DNA from 4 places in the Thermomonospora cellulosilytica genome. Region 1 is predicted to be linked to each of the others. Evidence: predicted binding sites of a transcription regulator. Region 1 holds the regulator's gene; each other region holds the start of a gene.
What was found. Region 1 encodes LexA, which represses DNA repair genes until DNA is damaged. Its sites were predicted from a motif close to TCGAACANNTGTTCGA; they were not measured.
Positions count from the first base shown of each region.

Region 2: the regulator LexA is predicted to act here: its motif matches at 2,006-2,021, upstream of HNR21_RS06645 (alpha-ketoglutarate-dependent dioxygenase AlkB).
Region 3: the regulator LexA is predicted to act here: its motif matches at 1,825-1,840, upstream of ruvC (crossover junction endodeoxyribonuclease RuvC).
Region 4: the regulator LexA is predicted to act here: its motif matches at 1,681-1,696, upstream of HNR21_RS14560 (DUF6504 family protein).

Region 1 is NZ_JACJII010000001.1:3,371,600-3,375,525, reverse strand. Features, by position in the region: gene nrdR (transcriptional regulator NrdR) at 1-266, opposite strand, end outside; gene HNR21_RS16060 (LysM peptidoglycan-binding domain-containing protein) at 462-761, opposite strand; gene lexA (transcriptional repressor LexA) at 1,516-2,217, shown strand; gene HNR21_RS16050 (amidohydrolase family protein) at 2,537-3,926, opposite strand, start outside.
Region 2 is NZ_JACJII010000001.1:1,367,663-1,371,588, reverse strand. Features, by position in the region: gene HNR21_RS06660 (MFS transporter) at 1-2, opposite strand, end outside; gene HNR21_RS06655 (LysR family transcriptional regulator) at 104-1,030, shown strand; gene HNR21_RS06650 (SAM-dependent methyltransferase) at 1,211-1,849, shown strand; gene HNR21_RS06645 (alpha-ketoglutarate-dependent dioxygenase AlkB) at 2,024-2,569, shown strand; gene HNR21_RS06640 (GNAT family N-acetyltransferase) at 2,757-3,332, opposite strand; gene HNR21_RS06635 (hypothetical protein) at 3,471-3,761, opposite strand; gene HNR21_RS06630 (helix-turn-helix domain-containing protein) at 3,728-3,926, opposite strand, start outside.
Region 3 is NZ_JACJII010000001.1:4,237,258-4,241,183, forward strand. Features, by position in the region: gene HNR21_RS19905 (DUF6928 family protein) at 1-260, shown strand, start outside; gene pdxT (pyridoxal 5'-phosphate synthase glutaminase subunit PdxT) at 354-983, shown strand; gene HNR21_RS19915 (YebC/PmpR family DNA-binding transcriptional regulator) at 988-1,737, shown strand; gene ruvC (crossover junction endodeoxyribonuclease RuvC) at 1,852-2,382, shown strand; gene ruvA (Holliday junction branch migration protein RuvA) at 2,379-2,990, shown strand; gene ruvB (Holliday junction branch migration DNA helicase RuvB) at 2,987-3,926, shown strand, end outside.
Region 4 is NZ_JACJII010000001.1:3,025,214-3,029,139, reverse strand. Features, by position in the region: gene HNR21_RS14565 (MFS transporter) at 1-1,168, opposite strand, end outside; gene HNR21_RS14560 (DUF6504 family protein) at 1,289-1,573, opposite strand; gene HNR21_RS14555 (hypothetical protein) at 1,759-2,031, opposite strand; gene HNR21_RS35995 (serine/threonine-protein kinase) at 2,327-3,926, shown strand, end outside.

The DNA.
Region 1 (3,926 bases):
TCCACCCGGTGCCCCAGCTTGGCCAGCGCGTCCTCATCGACCGGGCGGCCCTGGCAGGCGCGCCGGACCCCGGCGATGATCTTGTCTCGGGAGAACGGCTCGGTGACCCCGCTGCGCTTGGCCACCATCAGCAGTACGGTCTCCTGCGTCGTGAACCGCCTGCCGCACTGGGGGCAGGAGCGGCGGCGCCGGATCGCCGCGCCGTCCTCGGTGGAACGGCTGTCGATCACCCGGCTGTCGGGGTGCCGGCAGAACGGGCAGTGCACGTCTCTCGACCTCCCCTGACAGACCGCCACAAGACCACAACCTGTGGAAAATCACATCGGTGTAACTACTAGATGTTGTGGTCAACCGTAGGGGCCGTCAGAGGCCAGTGCAAGCCGGAACGATCGCCTCGCCCGTAGAGCCTTGTCACATGGGGCGCACCGGCCCCGTCTCGGCGTGTCGCCTTCCGCGTCCGGTCACCCGGCCGGTATCCGCAGCGCCTGCCCCGGCCGCACCGCCGCATCGCCCAGATCGTTGGCCTCGATGATCCGCCGCACGGTCGCGTGCGGGTCGCGCCCCGGCCGCGCCCGGCTGGCGATGGTCCACAACGTGTCCCCGGACTCCACGACCACCCACGCGTCCTGCCGCGGCGCCGCGTCGCTCCGGGCCCCGCTCGCCATCCCGAGCCAGAACGCCCCCGCCATCAGCCCCGCCACGCCGAGGCTCACCACGACCTTCCCCCGCCGGGTGAGCCGCACCGGCGGCTCGTCCGACACCGTCCGCCGCCTCTCGGCTCCCCGGGCCCGGATCTCGCCCGAACGCCCGGCAGCCGCACCGGAAGCACGCCGCCCGGGCATGCCCGCCGCGACCTCGCACCCGGGGCCACCGCTCCCCGGCACATCCACCCGGCGGCCCGCCGCTGTCTCACCCCTGGTGAGGCCGCGACCAGATGCGCCCGCACCGCGTTCCGACGCCGCATCACGTCGCAGGCCGTCCTTTCCAGGGACGCCCACGCGGTGTTCTCGCGCCGCCTCGCGCCCAGGGCCCGCGTCCGTCCGGCGGTCCGGTCTCGCCTCACGCCTGGAGGCATCCCGGCCGGGAGAGCCCGCGGCACGCCCAGGGCCGTCGACCCTCCTGGGGCGTTCCGGTGTCGTGTCGTGCGGGCGGGTGCGGGGCGCGGGAGGGCTTGCGGGGCGGCGGGAGGCGGCCGGGGTCTCGGGGGCGGTGCGTCCGCCGGGGATGAGGGTGAGGTGCTTGCGGGTGCGAATCGGGCGGCTGGTGGGCGGGGTCCGGGGCAGGCTCGCCATGCGTGGCCTCCGATCGAGGGATTCGAATGTCAGTTCGATCGAACGGATGTACGATTTCTATCGCAGGGTGCCGGAGGAGGCGAGGGGAACACGCCGGGTTTCTTCGAACAATTGTTTGATCATCAGCGGGATCCGCGCTAACGTGCCTGCCAGGAGCGAGGATCCCGTACGGGTGGCGTGCCGGCAGGCGGTCACGCCCGGCGCCCAGGAGGCGGTCAGAGCGATGAGCAAGGTCCGGGAGATGCCCGACGGGCCGATGGACGAGAGCGGTCTCACCCCGCGCCAGCGGATGGTGCTCGAGGTGATCCGGGACTCGGTGCAGCGGCGCGGCTATCCCCCCTCGATGCGGGAGATCGGCGAGGCCGTCGGGCTGACCAGCACCTCCAGCGTGTCCCACCAGTTGCGGACCCTGCAGCGCAAGGGCTTCCTGCGGCGCGATCCCAACCGCCCGCGCGCCGTGGAGGTCCGGATGCCCGGCTCGGTGCCGGTCCGCTCCGAGGGCGCCGCCCCGCAGTCCTTCGAGGGCTCGGCCGGCCAGGAGTCGGTCCCCGCCCCCGCCCTGGTCCCGCTGGTCGGCCGGATCGCCGCCGGCGGCCCGATCCTGGCCGAGGAGACCGTCGAGGACGTGTTCGCCCTGCCCCGGCAACTGGTCGGCGAGGGCACCCACTTCCTGCTCAAGGTCTCCGGCGACTCGATGATCGACGCCGCCATCGCCGACGGCGACTGGGTGGTCGTCCGCCAGCAGCCGGTCGCCGAGAACGGCGACATCGTCGCCGCCATGATCGACGGCGAGGCCACCGTCAAGACCTTCAAGCGCAAGGACGGCCACGTCTGGCTGATGCCGCAGAACGCCGCCTACGACCCCATCCCCGGCGACGAGGCCTCCGTCCTGGGCCGCGTGGTCGCCGTCCTCCGCAAGGTCTGACCCGCGCCCGCCCGGCTGCCCGCGCGGCGGAGCCTCACCCTGCCTCCGGGGAACGCGCCGACCGGACCCATGACGGCCGCGGCCGTTCCCCGCGAGCGCAGGCCAGGCACGGCCCGCGCCGAGACCGCCGCCTGCCTTGACCGACCGTGGCCCGTTCGCGAACGCAGACCGCCCGTCCGGCGGTGCCGAGACACGCCGGGGCAGGTCCCGCAGGAGCGCACAGCACCACACGCCCGCCGTGCCCCACGGCGGTGGCGGGGCATGGCGGGCGTGTGGTGGTCGGGAGGCGTCCCGCCCGCGGGGACGGGCGGGTCGAGGATCACGGGGCGGGCGGGGACTCCCAGGCCCTCAGGTAGGCCTCGGCGGCCCAGGCCAGGTCGTTGACGATCTCGGGCCCGGCGATGACGCGCATGTCCTCGATCCAGTCGGGGACCAGGCCGTAGTTGGCGACGCCGTCCACGTTGACGTCCCAGGTGCGTTCGCCGGTGCGCAGGCGGTCCAGCGTCACGCTGCCGTCATGGCTCTGGAACGGGTAGCGGACGGGGTTGGCCGAGTTGTTCGCGCGCGGGGCCGGGAGGGGGCCCAGGCCGTTGGCGTCCATGCCGTAGCCGTAGCCGAACAGGCGGGACGGGTCGCGGACGGCCTTGGCGCCGCGCCAGTCCTGCACGAATTTCTCCGAGGAATGGCCGTAGGACGCGACCATGCCGCCCAGGCGGTAAATGCGCGGGTAGAAGTTGCGGTCGGTCCAGCTGTGGGAGGAGATGACCCGGGGATAACCGGCCTGTTCGAGGATGTCGAGGGTGCGGGAGGCCGCGCGCACGCTCATGTGGTCGATCTCGATCCACATGTCGCGCCGCATCATGCCGCGGACCATGTGCTCGCCCAGTGCGGTCAGCCCCAGTTTGTTGCAGTGCGGCGCGGGCGGATAGAGGGGGAAGGCGCCGCCGGGGTCGATCCAGCTCAGTTCCTTGGGGAGGGTGCCGCCGGCGACGGTGTTGTCGTGCTCGGCGGTGGTGCAGGTCTCGGCCTGCCAGAACCTGCCGGTGCCGATCTTGTTGCCGGCGTTGATGATGAGTCCCTGGGTGCCTCCGTCGAAGCGCACGCCGCACAGGGCGTTGTCGAACTTGTGGCACAGGAACATGCTGCGCACGCCGAGCGAGTGCATTTCGTCAAGGCCCCGGTCGATGTCGGCCTTCGTGCATCCGGGAACGCCGTTCACGACGCGGCAGCCGAACGGTTCGGAGGTCTCCACGCCGAGCACCATCGCGAGCTTGCCCTGCGCGATCACCTGGCGGGCCTCCTCGGGGGAGCGGACGATCCGCAGCCAGCCCTTTCCGGGGCCGCCGTGCAGCGAGTCGATATGGGCCTGGAGTTCGTTGGCGCGGCGCACCTGCAGCCGGATGCCGGCCATCTCGTCGCAGGAGGTGCGCTTGAGCGGGTACACGTCGCAGATCTGCCGGTTGGCGACCATGTGGTTGACCAGGATGCGCTGGCCGCCGCGCCACGCCCGTTCGACCCACTCGTGGTAGGCGGTCTGGTGGGTCAGGGAGTTCCAGGCGGGCCAGTCCTTGAACGTGGGCCAGCCCCGGGGGTCGTGGGTGCCGATCGGCGAACCGTTCTTCAGGAAGTTCTCGAAGAACGCCAGCGCGCCGTTCGGGTGATGGTCGATGCAGTCCCGCAGGGCGTCCTCGATGCCGTCCGGATCGAAC
Region 2 (3,926 bases), 2.0 Mb from region 1:
ATACCGCTCATCTCCTTGATCGTCGATCGGGCACGGCTCCACGATCGATCGGCGCGCTCACCCGAACAACGACGGACCGGACAACGGTCGATAATCGAGGCTTATGGATGGGGCGCAGGTGCCCGAGCGGCACGAACTGGAGGCCTTCCTGACGCTGGCCGAGGAACTGCACTTCGGCCGCACCGCCGAACGGCTGCGGCTGTCCCAGGCCCGGGTCAGCCAGACCATCAGGAAGCTGGAGCGCAGGGTCGGCGCGCCGCTGTTCGAGCGCACCAGCCGCAGGGTCGCGCTCACCCCGCTGGGCGCGCGGCTCCGCGACGACCTGCGGCCGCTCTGGGAGGGCGTGCGGGAGGCGATGGCCCGGGCGCAGGCCACGGCCCGGGGCGTGGACGGGGTGCTGCGCGTGGGGTTCCTGGGCTCCGGCGCGGGCGAGCTGACCTCCGCGATCATGGACACGTTCACGGCCCGGCACCCGGGCTGCGAGATCGTGATGCGCGAGACCCACTTCGCCGACCCGCTGGGGCCGCTGCGGGCGGGCGAGGTCGACATGCTGATCACCCGCCTGCCGGTGCGGGAGCCGGACCTGGTGGTGGGACCGGTGGTGCTGTCGGAGCCGCGGGTGGTGGCCGTGCCCGCGCGCCATCCGTTCGCCCGCCGCGCCGCGGTCTCACTCGAGGACCTGGCCCGCGACACCGTGTTCGGCGTCACCGGGCCCGCGCCCGACTACTGGTGGGACTTCCACGTGCCCCGCTTCACGCCCGGCGGGAGGCCCATCCCGCGCGGGCAGGACGTGGCCACCTTCCAGGAACTGCTGGCGCTGATCGCGGCGGGCCGCGGCATCTCACCGATGGCCGCCTCGGTGGAACGCTATTACGCCCGCCCCGACATCGCCTTCGTCCCGCTGAAGGACGCCCCGCGCACCGAGGTCGCGCTGGTGTGGCGCGCCGCGGGCGTCACCGCCCGCATCCGCGCCTTCGCCCAGGCCGCCCGCGACGCCGTCACCGCCAACGGCGGCCCCGCCCGCTTCTGATCCGGTGCACCGGCCGCCTCACCCGGCGACACCGGGCCGGCACGCGGGAACCGCCTCTGCCGGACCTTGCCGGAACGGCAAAGAAGTTTGCGCTTCCATCGATGTGACGGGCACTGTCCGTTCAGAACCCCGTGCGTCCCGCCGGACGCCGCGACCTTCCGCCGAGCACGAGGACCCGTGATGACCGCACCGCAGCCGCAGAACGACGCCGAGCAGTTCTGGGAGGACCGCTACACCAGCCGTCCCCAGGTCTGGAGCGGCAACCCCAACCAGCCCTTGGCCGACCTCGTCGCCACCCTGTCCCCCGGCCGCGCCCTCGACCTGGGCTGCGGCGAAGGCGGCGACGCCGTCCACCTGGCCGCCCGGGGCTGGCAGGTCACGGCCGTCGACATCTCCCCCACCGCACTGGCCCGGACCCGTGCCCTCGCCGAACGCGCGGGAGTCGCGGACCGGATCACCACCGAGCAGCACGACCTGGCCCACACCTTCCCCGAGGGCGCCTACGACCTGGTCTCGGCCCAGTTCCTGCAGAGCCCGCTGGAGTTCCCCCGCGACGAGATCCTGCGCAAGGCGGCCCGGGCCCTGGCTCCGAACGGCCTCCTGTTCATCGTCGAGCACGGCTCCGTACCGCCCTGGGCGCCCAACCCCCATGTCCACCACCGCTTCTCCACTCCCCAGGAGATCTACGACGGCATGGCCCTGGACCCCGCCCGCTACCGCCCCGAGCGCCTGGCCACCCAGGAACGCCTGGCCACCGGCCCCAACGGAGTGACCGGCCCCCTCACCGACGTCGTCGTGCTGATCCGCCGCATCTCCTGACCCGCCCGGCGCCCCGCCCCGGAAAGGACCGGTCCCTTGGGCTATTGGATGTTCCTGTCCAGGCACGAGGCCGACGAGGCCGACGAGGTCGCGGCCCCGCTCGACCGTCCCGGCGGCTCCCGTGCGGCGCCGGCCCATGGACGGGCCGGGCCGTGATCGAATAGGTTTTCGAAGGTGGTCCCAGGTCTCCTCCGTGTGCCGGGCTGGCTGGACGACGAGGCCCAGCGGCGGCTGTCCCAGGACATCGACGCGGCGCCCTGGTCGTCGCAGTTGCGGCGGCGCGTGCAGCACTACGGGCATCGCTATGACTACGGGCGGCGCGGCATGGGCGGCGATCCGGCCCCGCCGCTGCCCGGCTGGGCGGTGGCACTGGCCGGACGGCTGCACCGGGAGGGGCACTTCGACCGCCCGCCCGACCAGGTGATCGTGAACGAGTACCTGCCCGGGCAGGGCATCAGCGCCCACGTGGACTGCGTGCCGTGCTTCGGGCCGGTCGTCGCCTCGGTCAGCCTGCTGTCGGCGTGCGTCATGGAGTTCACCCACCCCGAAGAGGGGACGCGCGTGCCGGTGCGGCTCGCGCCCGGCGACCTGTGCGTGATGACCGGACCGGCACGGTTCACCTGGCGGCACGCGATCCCGGCGCGCAAGACCGATCCCGGACCGGACGGACGCGTACCGCGCGGACGCCGCGTGTCAGTGACCCTGCGCACCGTTCTGTGACCCGGACACGCCCGAGGCCGACGTCGCATCGACACCACCGGCCGGGGCTGGGGGCGCGGGATCAGTCGACATGGTCCAGAGCGGCGTCCTGGCCGAGGTCTTTGACACCGTCCGCGCCTTCTACACCCGCGCCGCCACCGCTGCCAACGCCGTCATCAAGGAACTCGGCTGACTCCGGGCGTGCGCATCACCGTGTGCGAGAGGCCGCGCGGGTCAGCGGAAGCCCGATGACGAGCGCGTCATAGTGGGGAGCGTCCGGATAGGGGCGCAGCTTGCCGACCTTCTTCCAGCCCCACCGCGCGTAGGCGGTCTGGGCGGGCTCGTTGTCCTCGCGGACCAGCAGCGTCGCGCGTTCCTCCTTGCGTCCGCCCAGCAGCTCGTCGTGCAGTGCGTGCGCCACGCCCTTGCCCTGCCACTCGGGAAGCACCATCAGCTCGTTGAACGCGAACGTGCGCGAGCCCGTCTCGACGGTGAACCCGTCCGGCACCGGCGTCGTGAGCCCCTCCCACCAGCGAGAGGTCGCCGGCAGCGCGTACCCGAACGCCTGCCCCACCGGCGTTCCGTCCAGGTAGGCCACCACGATCTCGAACCCGGGCGCCCGCACGTACCCGCGCACCCGCTCAGCGAACCGCGCGGCACTGTAGAACGGGTCGTCGATCACATCGGCATGGGTCGCCTCGTAGAGCGGAACGACCACCGCGTCCAGAATCCGCTCGATCCCGGCAGGGTCATGACGAGTGAACGTGAGATCAAGCGCGTCCATCAGTCTCCAGAGAAAGCGAGCGTGGGATCAGTCGACATGAGGACGTGGGCCGCCTTGTGCAGCGGATCGATCATCATGCCCGTGATCCATCCGGTCTCAGCAGATCATGACGGCCGAGCGCGAGTCGGGGGGCGGTCGTCAGGACCGAGCCTCGCCGTCCACATGCCGTCCGCACCTGTCGCGTCGATGGTGCCGAGGCGTCACATCACCGGAATCGAGCACCTCCGCCAACGCCGCGGCGAACACCTGCAACGCTTCGACCCGGCCCATCGGAGTCGCGGACTCACGCACGCCGTCATCACGTCGGCACAGCCACGTCTGGCCGCTGTCGTCGGTAAGGACGATCACCTTGGTTCCCGCCAGATGGAACGTCGCGTCCTTGTGGCCGCCGCCGTTCAGGACGTCCTCCATGCTCGGCCCGTCGGCCATCCGCTCACCTCCGCGAGTCGTTCACGGGCGTCCTTGACCTCCAGGATGGTGCTCCAACCGCGCGTTCCGTCCAGAAGGTGCCGAACGTGGATGTCCACCCGGCGAGAAGTCACCAGGGGGACCGTCCGGGACAGTGCTGTCATCGCCCGGGCGGTCTCGTCGATG
Region 3 (3,926 bases), 870 kb from region 1:
AGGGCGGCGAGCTGGTCCGCGACGTGTTCGTCACCGCCGAGGACGGCGTGGTGGTCGACCAGGGCGAGCGCCTGCCCGTCGAGCAGCCCTACTGGAAGGCCGTCGACGCCGGCGCCCCCGACGTCCCCCTCCCGTTCGACCAGGAGTCCTTCGGCCTGGACCTGGCCGCGGCCCACATGTTCGGCCGCGGCATCGCCGACCGCGGCGAGGACGGCTTCCTCCCCCTCGAACTCCCGCTGCGCCGCTTCAAGCTGGGATGAGGAACGCCCGGGGCGCGCCGCCCCGGGAACGGACGGGGCGGTGGAGCGTTTAGGCTCTGAAGGGGATTTGCGTCTGTTCTGGAAGGTTTTCGCGTGGGCGAGGTCGTGCCGACCATCGGTGTGCTGGCTCTGCAGGGGGACGTGCGCGAGCACGCCCGGGCGCTGGAGGCGTGCGGGGCGCGGGTCGTGTCCGTGCGCCGGGCGGCCGAGCTGGAGCGGGTGGACGGGCTGGTGATCCCCGGCGGGGAGTCCACCACGATGTGGAAGCTGGCCCGCGCGTTCGAGCTGATGGAGCCGCTGCGCAAGCGGGTGGAGGCGGGGATGCCCGCCTACGGGTCCTGCGCCGGGATGATCATGCTGGCGGACCGGATCCGGGACGGCGTCGAGGGCCAGGAGACCGTCGGCGGGATCGACATGACGGTGCGGCGCAACGCCTTCGGCCGGCAGGTCGACTCGTTCGAGGCCGACGTGCACCTGCCGGGGATGGCCGGGCCGCCGGACGGGCCGTTCCGCGCCGTGTTCATCCGGGCGCCCTGGGTCGAGGCGGTCGGCGACGGGGTGGAGATCCTCGGCCGCGTCGAGGGGGGCGAGGGGACCGGTAGGATCGTCGCCGTCCGTCAGGGCCGCCTGATGGCGACCGCGTTCCATCCCGAGCTCACCGGGGACTTCCGCGTGCACCGGTACTTCGCCGATCTGGTGCGCCGGGCGATGGAGGAGGAGTAGAGCGATGTCCGGCCATTCCAAATGGGCGACGACGAAGCACAAGAAGGCCGTGCTGGACGCCAAGCGCGGCAAGCTGTTCGCCAAGCTCATCAAGAACATCGAGGTGGCGGCGCGGACCGGTGGCGGCGACCCGGACGCCAACCCGACCCTGTACGACGCGATCTACAAGGCCAAGAAGAACTCCGTCCCCAACGACAACATCGAGCGGGCCCGCCGGCGGGGCGCCGGTGAGGAGGCCGGCGGCGCGGACTGGCAGACGATCATGTACGAGGGGTACGCCCCCGGCGGCGTGGCCCTGCTGATCGAGTGCCTGACCGACAACCGCAACCGGGCCGCCTCCGAGGTGCGCACCGCGGTCACCCGCAACGGCGGCTCGATGGCCGAGCCGGGCTCGGTGTCGTACCTGTTCAACCGCAAGGGCGTCGTCATCGTGCCGAAGAACGGCGTCACCGAGGACGACCTGATGCTGGCGGTGCTGGACGCCGGCGCCGAGGAGGTCAACGACCTCGGCGAGAACTTCGAGGTCATCTGCGAGGCCGGGGACCTGGTCGCGGTGCGCACCGCGCTGCAGGAGGCGGGCATCGACTACGAGTCCGCCGACGCCAACTGGCTGCCCAGCGTGTCGGTGCCGCTGGACGAGGAGACCGCCAAGAAGGTCTTCCGCCTCATCGAGGCGCTCGAGGACAGCGACGACGTCCAGGAGGTCTTCGCCAACTTCGACGTCTCCGACGAGGTGCTGGCGGCCATCGGCTGACCTGTCGCTCTGGGGGGCGACCCCCAGGCCCCCGACACGCACGGGGGGATACGGGTGGGTTCGCGCGTCCCCCGGTAACGTGGGCACCCGAACACATGATCGAAGGGGTGGCGGATGCGCGTGCTGGGCGTCGACCCGGGGCTCACCCGGTGCGGGGTCGGGATCGTCGACGGCGCTCCCGGCGCCCCGCTGCGCCTGGTGCACGTCACGGTGCTGCGCACCAGCCCCGACGAGGACATCGCCGCCCGGCTGCTGGGCATCGAGACCGGCCTGGAGGCGCTGCTGGAGGAGTACGCCCCCGACGCCGTCGCGGTGGAGCGGGTGTTCGCCCAGCACAACGTGCGGACCGTGATGGGCACCGCGCAGGCCGGCGCGATCGCCATCGTGGCCGCCGCCCGCCGCGGGCTGCCGGTGGCGCTGCACACCCCCAGCGAGGCCAAGGCCGCCGTCACCGGCAACGGCCGCGCCGACAAGGCCCAGGTCACCACGATGGTGTCCAGGCTGCTGCGGCTGGAGACCGCGCCGAAGCCGGCCGACGCCGCCGACGCGCTGGCACTGGCGATCTGCCACGTGTGGCGCGGCGGCGCGCAGGCCCGGCTGGAGGCGGCCCGCCGCGCCGTACGACAGACAGGGAGCAGGTCGTGATCGCCTTTGTCCGAGGGCGGGTGGCCGCCGCGGGCCCCGACGGCGCCGTCGTGGACGTCGGCGGGGTCGGGCTGGCGCTGCAGTGCACGCCCGCGACGCTGGCCGGGCTGCAGGTCGGCGAGGAGGCCGAGGTCCCCACCTCGCTGGTGGTGCGGGAGGACTCGCTGACCCTGTTCGGGTTCGCCGACGACGACGAGCGCGCCACGTTCGAGCTGCTGCAGACCGCCAGCGGCGTCGGCCCCCGGCTGGCCCTGGCCATGCTCGCCGTGCACAGCCCGAACGCGCTGCGCCGCGCGGTGGCCACCGAGGACGTGGGCGCCCTCACCAAGGTCCCCGGCATCGGCAAGAAGGGCGCCCAGCGCATCGTGCTGGAGCTCAAGGACCGGCTCGGCGCCCCGGTCGCCGGGGACGGCGAGACCGCCCCGCGCGGCCGGCTCGCCGCCGACCCGTGGCGCGGCCAGGTCGCCACCGGCCTGATCAACCTCGGCTGGTCCGCCAAGGACGCCGAGGCCGCCGTCGAGGCGGTCGCCGCCGACCTGGACGGCGAGCAGGTCCCGCCGGTCGCCGACCTGCTCAAGTCCGCCCTCAAGAAGCTCGCCAAGCCATGACCGACCACGACCGCCTGGTGTCCGCCGAGGCCGGCGCGGACGGCGAGGAACGGGTCATCGAGGCGGCGCTGCGGCCCAAGCGGCTGGACGAGTTCATCGGCCAGCACCGGGTCCGCGAGCAGCTGTCGCTGGTGCTGCACAGCGCGCTGCGCCGCGGCCGCCCGCCGGACCACGTGCTGCTGTCCGGCGGCCCCGGCCTGGGCAAGACCACCCTCGCCATGATCATCGCCGCCGAGCTGGGCAAGCCGCTGCGGGTCTCCAGCGGCCCGGCGATCGAACGGGCCGGGGACCTGGCCGCGGTGCTGTCCACCCTCTCGGAGGGGGAGGTGCTGTTCCTGGACGAGATCCACCGGATGGCCCGCCCCGCCGAGGAGATGCTCTACATGGCGATGGAGGACTTCCGGGTCGACGTGGTGGTCGGCAAGGGCCCCGGCGCCACCGCCATCCCGCTGGACATCGCCCCGTTCACCCTGGTCGGCGCGACCACCCGGGCGGGCATGCTGCCCGGGCCGCTGCGCGACCGGTTCGGCTTCGTGGCGCACATGGACTTCTACGAGCCGGCCGAGCTGGAGGTGATCATCCGCCGTTCGGCCCGGCTGCTGGACGTGCGGATCGAGGACGAGGGCGCCGCCGAGATCGCCGGCCGGTCCCGCGGCACCCCCCGGATCGCCAACCGGCTGCTGCGCCGGGTCCGCGACTACGCCGAGGTCCGCGCCGACGGGGTGATCACCCGCGACCTGGCGCGGGCCGCGCTGACCCTGTACGAGGTGGACGAGCGCGGCCTGGACCGGCTCGACCGCGCCGTGCTGAGGTCGCTGCTGCGCAAGTTCGGCGGGGGACCGGTGGGCCTGTCCACGCTGGCGGTGTCGGTGGGGGAGGAGCCGGAGACGGTCGAGGTGGTGGCCGAGCCGTTCCTGGTCCGGCAGGGACTGCTGG
Region 4 (3,926 bases), 350 kb from region 1:
TGCCCAGCCCGGCCATCGACGGCAGCGCCAGCCCCGCGCCCAGGGAGGCCACCAGCATCGGGCCGAGCAGGTGGACCGCGTACGCGCCGTCGTGCGGGGCCTGGGACAGCCACCCCAGCCCGGCGGCGATCAGCACCAGCCCGGCCGACAGCACCGCCCGTGCGCCGAACCGGGCGGTCAGCCGGGCGGAGACGAACAGCGACACCAGGCCGATCACCAGCGCGGTGGGGAACATCCCCCAGCCGGTCCGCGCCGCCCCGTACCCGAGGACCTGCTGCATGTAGAGGGCGACGATGAACTGGAAGCCGAACATGCCGGCGACGGTGAGCAACTGGACCAGGTTCGCGGCGGCGACGTTCCGCGAGCGCAGCACCCGCAGCCGCAGCAGCGGCTGGGCGGCGGTGGCCTGGCGGACCACGAAGCCGGCCAGCAGCGCCAGGGCGAGCGCGCCCAGGCCGAGGGTCCGCGCCGAGGTCCAGCCCCGCCGTTCCGTCTCGACGATGGTGTAGACGGCGAGCATCAGCCCGGCGGTGACCAGCGCGGCGCCCAGCACGTCGGCCCCGCGGCGCAGTCCCAGGCCCCGGTCGGCGGCCAGCACCCGCACCGCCAGCCCGCCGGCGACCACGCCCACCGGCACGTTCACGAAGAAGATCCAGTGCCAGTCCAGCGCGTCGGTGAGCACTCCCCCGGCGACCAGGCCGACGGAGGCCCCGGCCGCGCCCACGGAGGCGTACGCGCCGATCGCACGGGCCCGTTCGCGGGGCTCGGGGAACAGCAGCACCACCATGCCGAGCCCCACCGCCGAGGCCAGCGCGCCCCCGGCGCCCTGCAGGAACCTGGCGGCGATCAGCAGTTCCTCGGAGGTCGCCAGCCCGCACAGCAGCGAGGCCAGCGTGAACAGGGCCATCCCGGCCAGGAACACCCTCTTGCGGCCGACCAGGTCGCCCAGCCGGCCGGCCAGCAGCAGCAGCCCGGCGAACGGGATCAGGTAGGCGTTGACCACCCAGGCCAGCCCGGAGGCCGACAGGCCCAGGTCGGCCTGGACGGCGGGCAGCGCCACGGTGACGATCGTCCCGTCCAGGATGATCATCATCGAGGCGGCGCAGAGCAGGACCAGGGCGAGCCATCGGGAGCGCGCGGGGGTCGGGTCGGCGGGCACGGCGGACATCGGTCATCTCCTTCGCTGTGACGACGGAGACGACAGTAGCAGATAGTTTTGTTACAGACTATCTTCCGGCAATCGTTCCGCTTCGGACTCGTTCATGACATGACGGCGCGGCCCGCGGGCTCAGTCCCACATCCGCGAGAGGGTCCAGGCGTCGCCGGAGGGCTCGTGCCGCAGCTCGTACACCCCGACCTCCTCGGCGGGGGTCGCCTCCACCCGCCAGAACTCGCGCTCTCCCGGGTTCTCCCAGAACGGGTCGCCGGTGTGCTGCTCGCGCCACCAGTCCCGGGTGGTGACCCAGTGCTCCAGCACCCGCAGCACCCGGTAGGGCCGGTCGCGCCAGACGAACCTGACCGGCCGGCCGCCGCACACGGCCACCTGGACCGGATCCCCGAACACGCGCGCCATCAGCCTGCTCCGCCTCCGCACGCCGGACGCCACCACGGGGCGGCCCGGCCGGCATGCCGCATCGATCCACGCAGAGCGCCGCACGGGGAAAGGCATGCGGCTCTCGTTCGAACAGATGTTCGGCAGCAGTCTAGGAACCGGGGCGCGCGAGCCGCAAACCCGCCACGCCCGGCACCAGAAAGGGCTCAGCCGAGCAGCCGGGCGATCTGGTCGGCGGCCAGCGCGGGGCGGCCGACGTCGCCGGTGCCGCCACCGGCCCACAGATAGCACCAGGTCTCGCCCGCGGGCATGGCCACCACCATCACCTGCCGCCGGGTCACCGGGTGGGCCACGTGCAGCACCGACTCGCCCGGCCCGGCCAGCCGCCAGCTCAGCCCGCGGGCCTCGATCTCGTACGCCAGCGCGGCCAGATGGTGCCGCCGCGCATCGGCCATCTCCTGGGCGCCGAACGGGGGCAAGTCAGCCGCCTCGCCGGTGCGAGGAGCTCACGACCTGTGGCAGTCTGTGAACAGGCGGTGACATAAGGCAACCCCGTCCCAAGGATGACCCGCTAGATGCCCGAACGGCCGCCGCTGATCCGTCAACCGGCCGCAACGGGACAATAGCGGGTTCGATCACACGATTTCGTCCTTACGCAGACGTGGCGTCCGTTCCGACGGTTCCCGGGCCGCCGGAACGCCGGAGTTCGGGCGATCCACCGGAAATCTCACCGCTAAGGTGGCCCTCGCCAGGCAACCGACCCCCAGGACGACGATGACCCCGATCGGTGACCCGCTCCACCCGGACGACCCCCGTGAACTGGGCCCGTACCGCCTGCAGGCGCGGCTGGGCCGCGGCGGCATGGGCACGGTGCTGCTCGGCGCGGACCCGGCCGGACGCCGGGTGGCGGTCAAGGTGATCAACCGCGAGCTGGCCGGGGAGCCGGCGTTCCGGGAACGGTTCCGCCGCGAGGTGACCGCCGCCCGGCAGGTCCGCCGGTTCTGCACCGCGCCGGTGCTGGACGCCGAACTGGACCGCGACCCGCTGTACGTGGTCACCGAGTACATCGAGGGACCCAGCCTGGAGCGCGCGGTGGCCGAGCGCGGCCCGCTGCCCGGCTCGGACCTGGAGGGCCTGGCGGTGGGGGTGGCGACCGCGCTGGCGGCCATCCACGGCGCCGGGATCGTGCACCGCGACCTCAAGCCCGCCAACGTGCTGCTGTCGGCCACCGGCCCGCGGGTGATCGACTTCGGCATCGCCCGGGCGCTGGACGCCGCCGACGGGCCCACCCGCACCGGCCAGTTCGTCGGCACCCCCAGCTACCTGCCGCCGGAACTGCTGCGCGGCGAGCCGGTCACCCCGGCCTCGGACGTGTTCTCCTGGGGCTGCGTGATCGTGTACGCGGGCACCGGGCGGACCCCGTTCGGCGGCAGCACGGTCCCGGAGATCCTCTACAAGGTCGCGCACTCCGAGCCCCGGCTGGACGGGCTGGACCCGGCCCTGCGGGACCTGGTGGCCGCCGCGCTCGACAAGGACCCGCGCAAGCGGCCCACCGTCCAGGACCTGCTGGCCCGGCTGGTCGGCCAGGAACGGCCCGACCCGGCGCGCCTGGCCGAGACCCTGCAGGCCTCCTGGCACGGCCCGGCCGCTCACGGCATGCACCCGCAGACCGCCGCCCACGGCGCGCATCCCCGGACCGCTCCCCACGGGGCGATGCCGACCCGGGCCGACGACGTTCCGCCGCGGCCCCGGCGGCGCGGGCCGCTGCTGGGGGCGGTGGCCGCGGTCACCGCGCTGGCGGTCGCCGCGGGAACGGTCGCCTGGTTCGCGCTGCGGTCCGGCGAGCAGGAGGCTCCGGCGGTGAGCTCGCTGGACAAGGTGCTGCTCAACGACAACTTCAACGACCCGCAGTCCGGGTGGGAGCCCGGCGTGTTCAACGACCGCTACAAGGACGGCCACTACACGCTGCCGGTCACCAGCATCGTCGACGCCTCGGCCTGGTCACGGACGCCGGTGAAGGAGACGCTGCCCAAGTCGATCGTCACCGACGTCAAGGTCCGCGTCGACTCCGAGGGCGGCAACGCCGAGGGCGGGGTCTACTGCGGTCGCGACGACCTGTGGTACGAGCTGCTGCTGCGGCGCGACGGCACCGCCCGCGTCCGCAAGGTCACCAAGGAACGCGGCCTGGAGCTGGGCTCGCCCGCCAAGACCACGATCGACCCCAAGGCGTTCAACCGGGTCACGGCGCGCTGCGCCCAGGGCGAGGGCGAGATGACGCTGACGCTGTGGGTGAACGGCAGGCGGCTGGTCGAGGTCACCGACCGCGACCGGCCGCCGCTGCCGGTGGACCAGGTCGGGCTGGTCGCCAACCGGC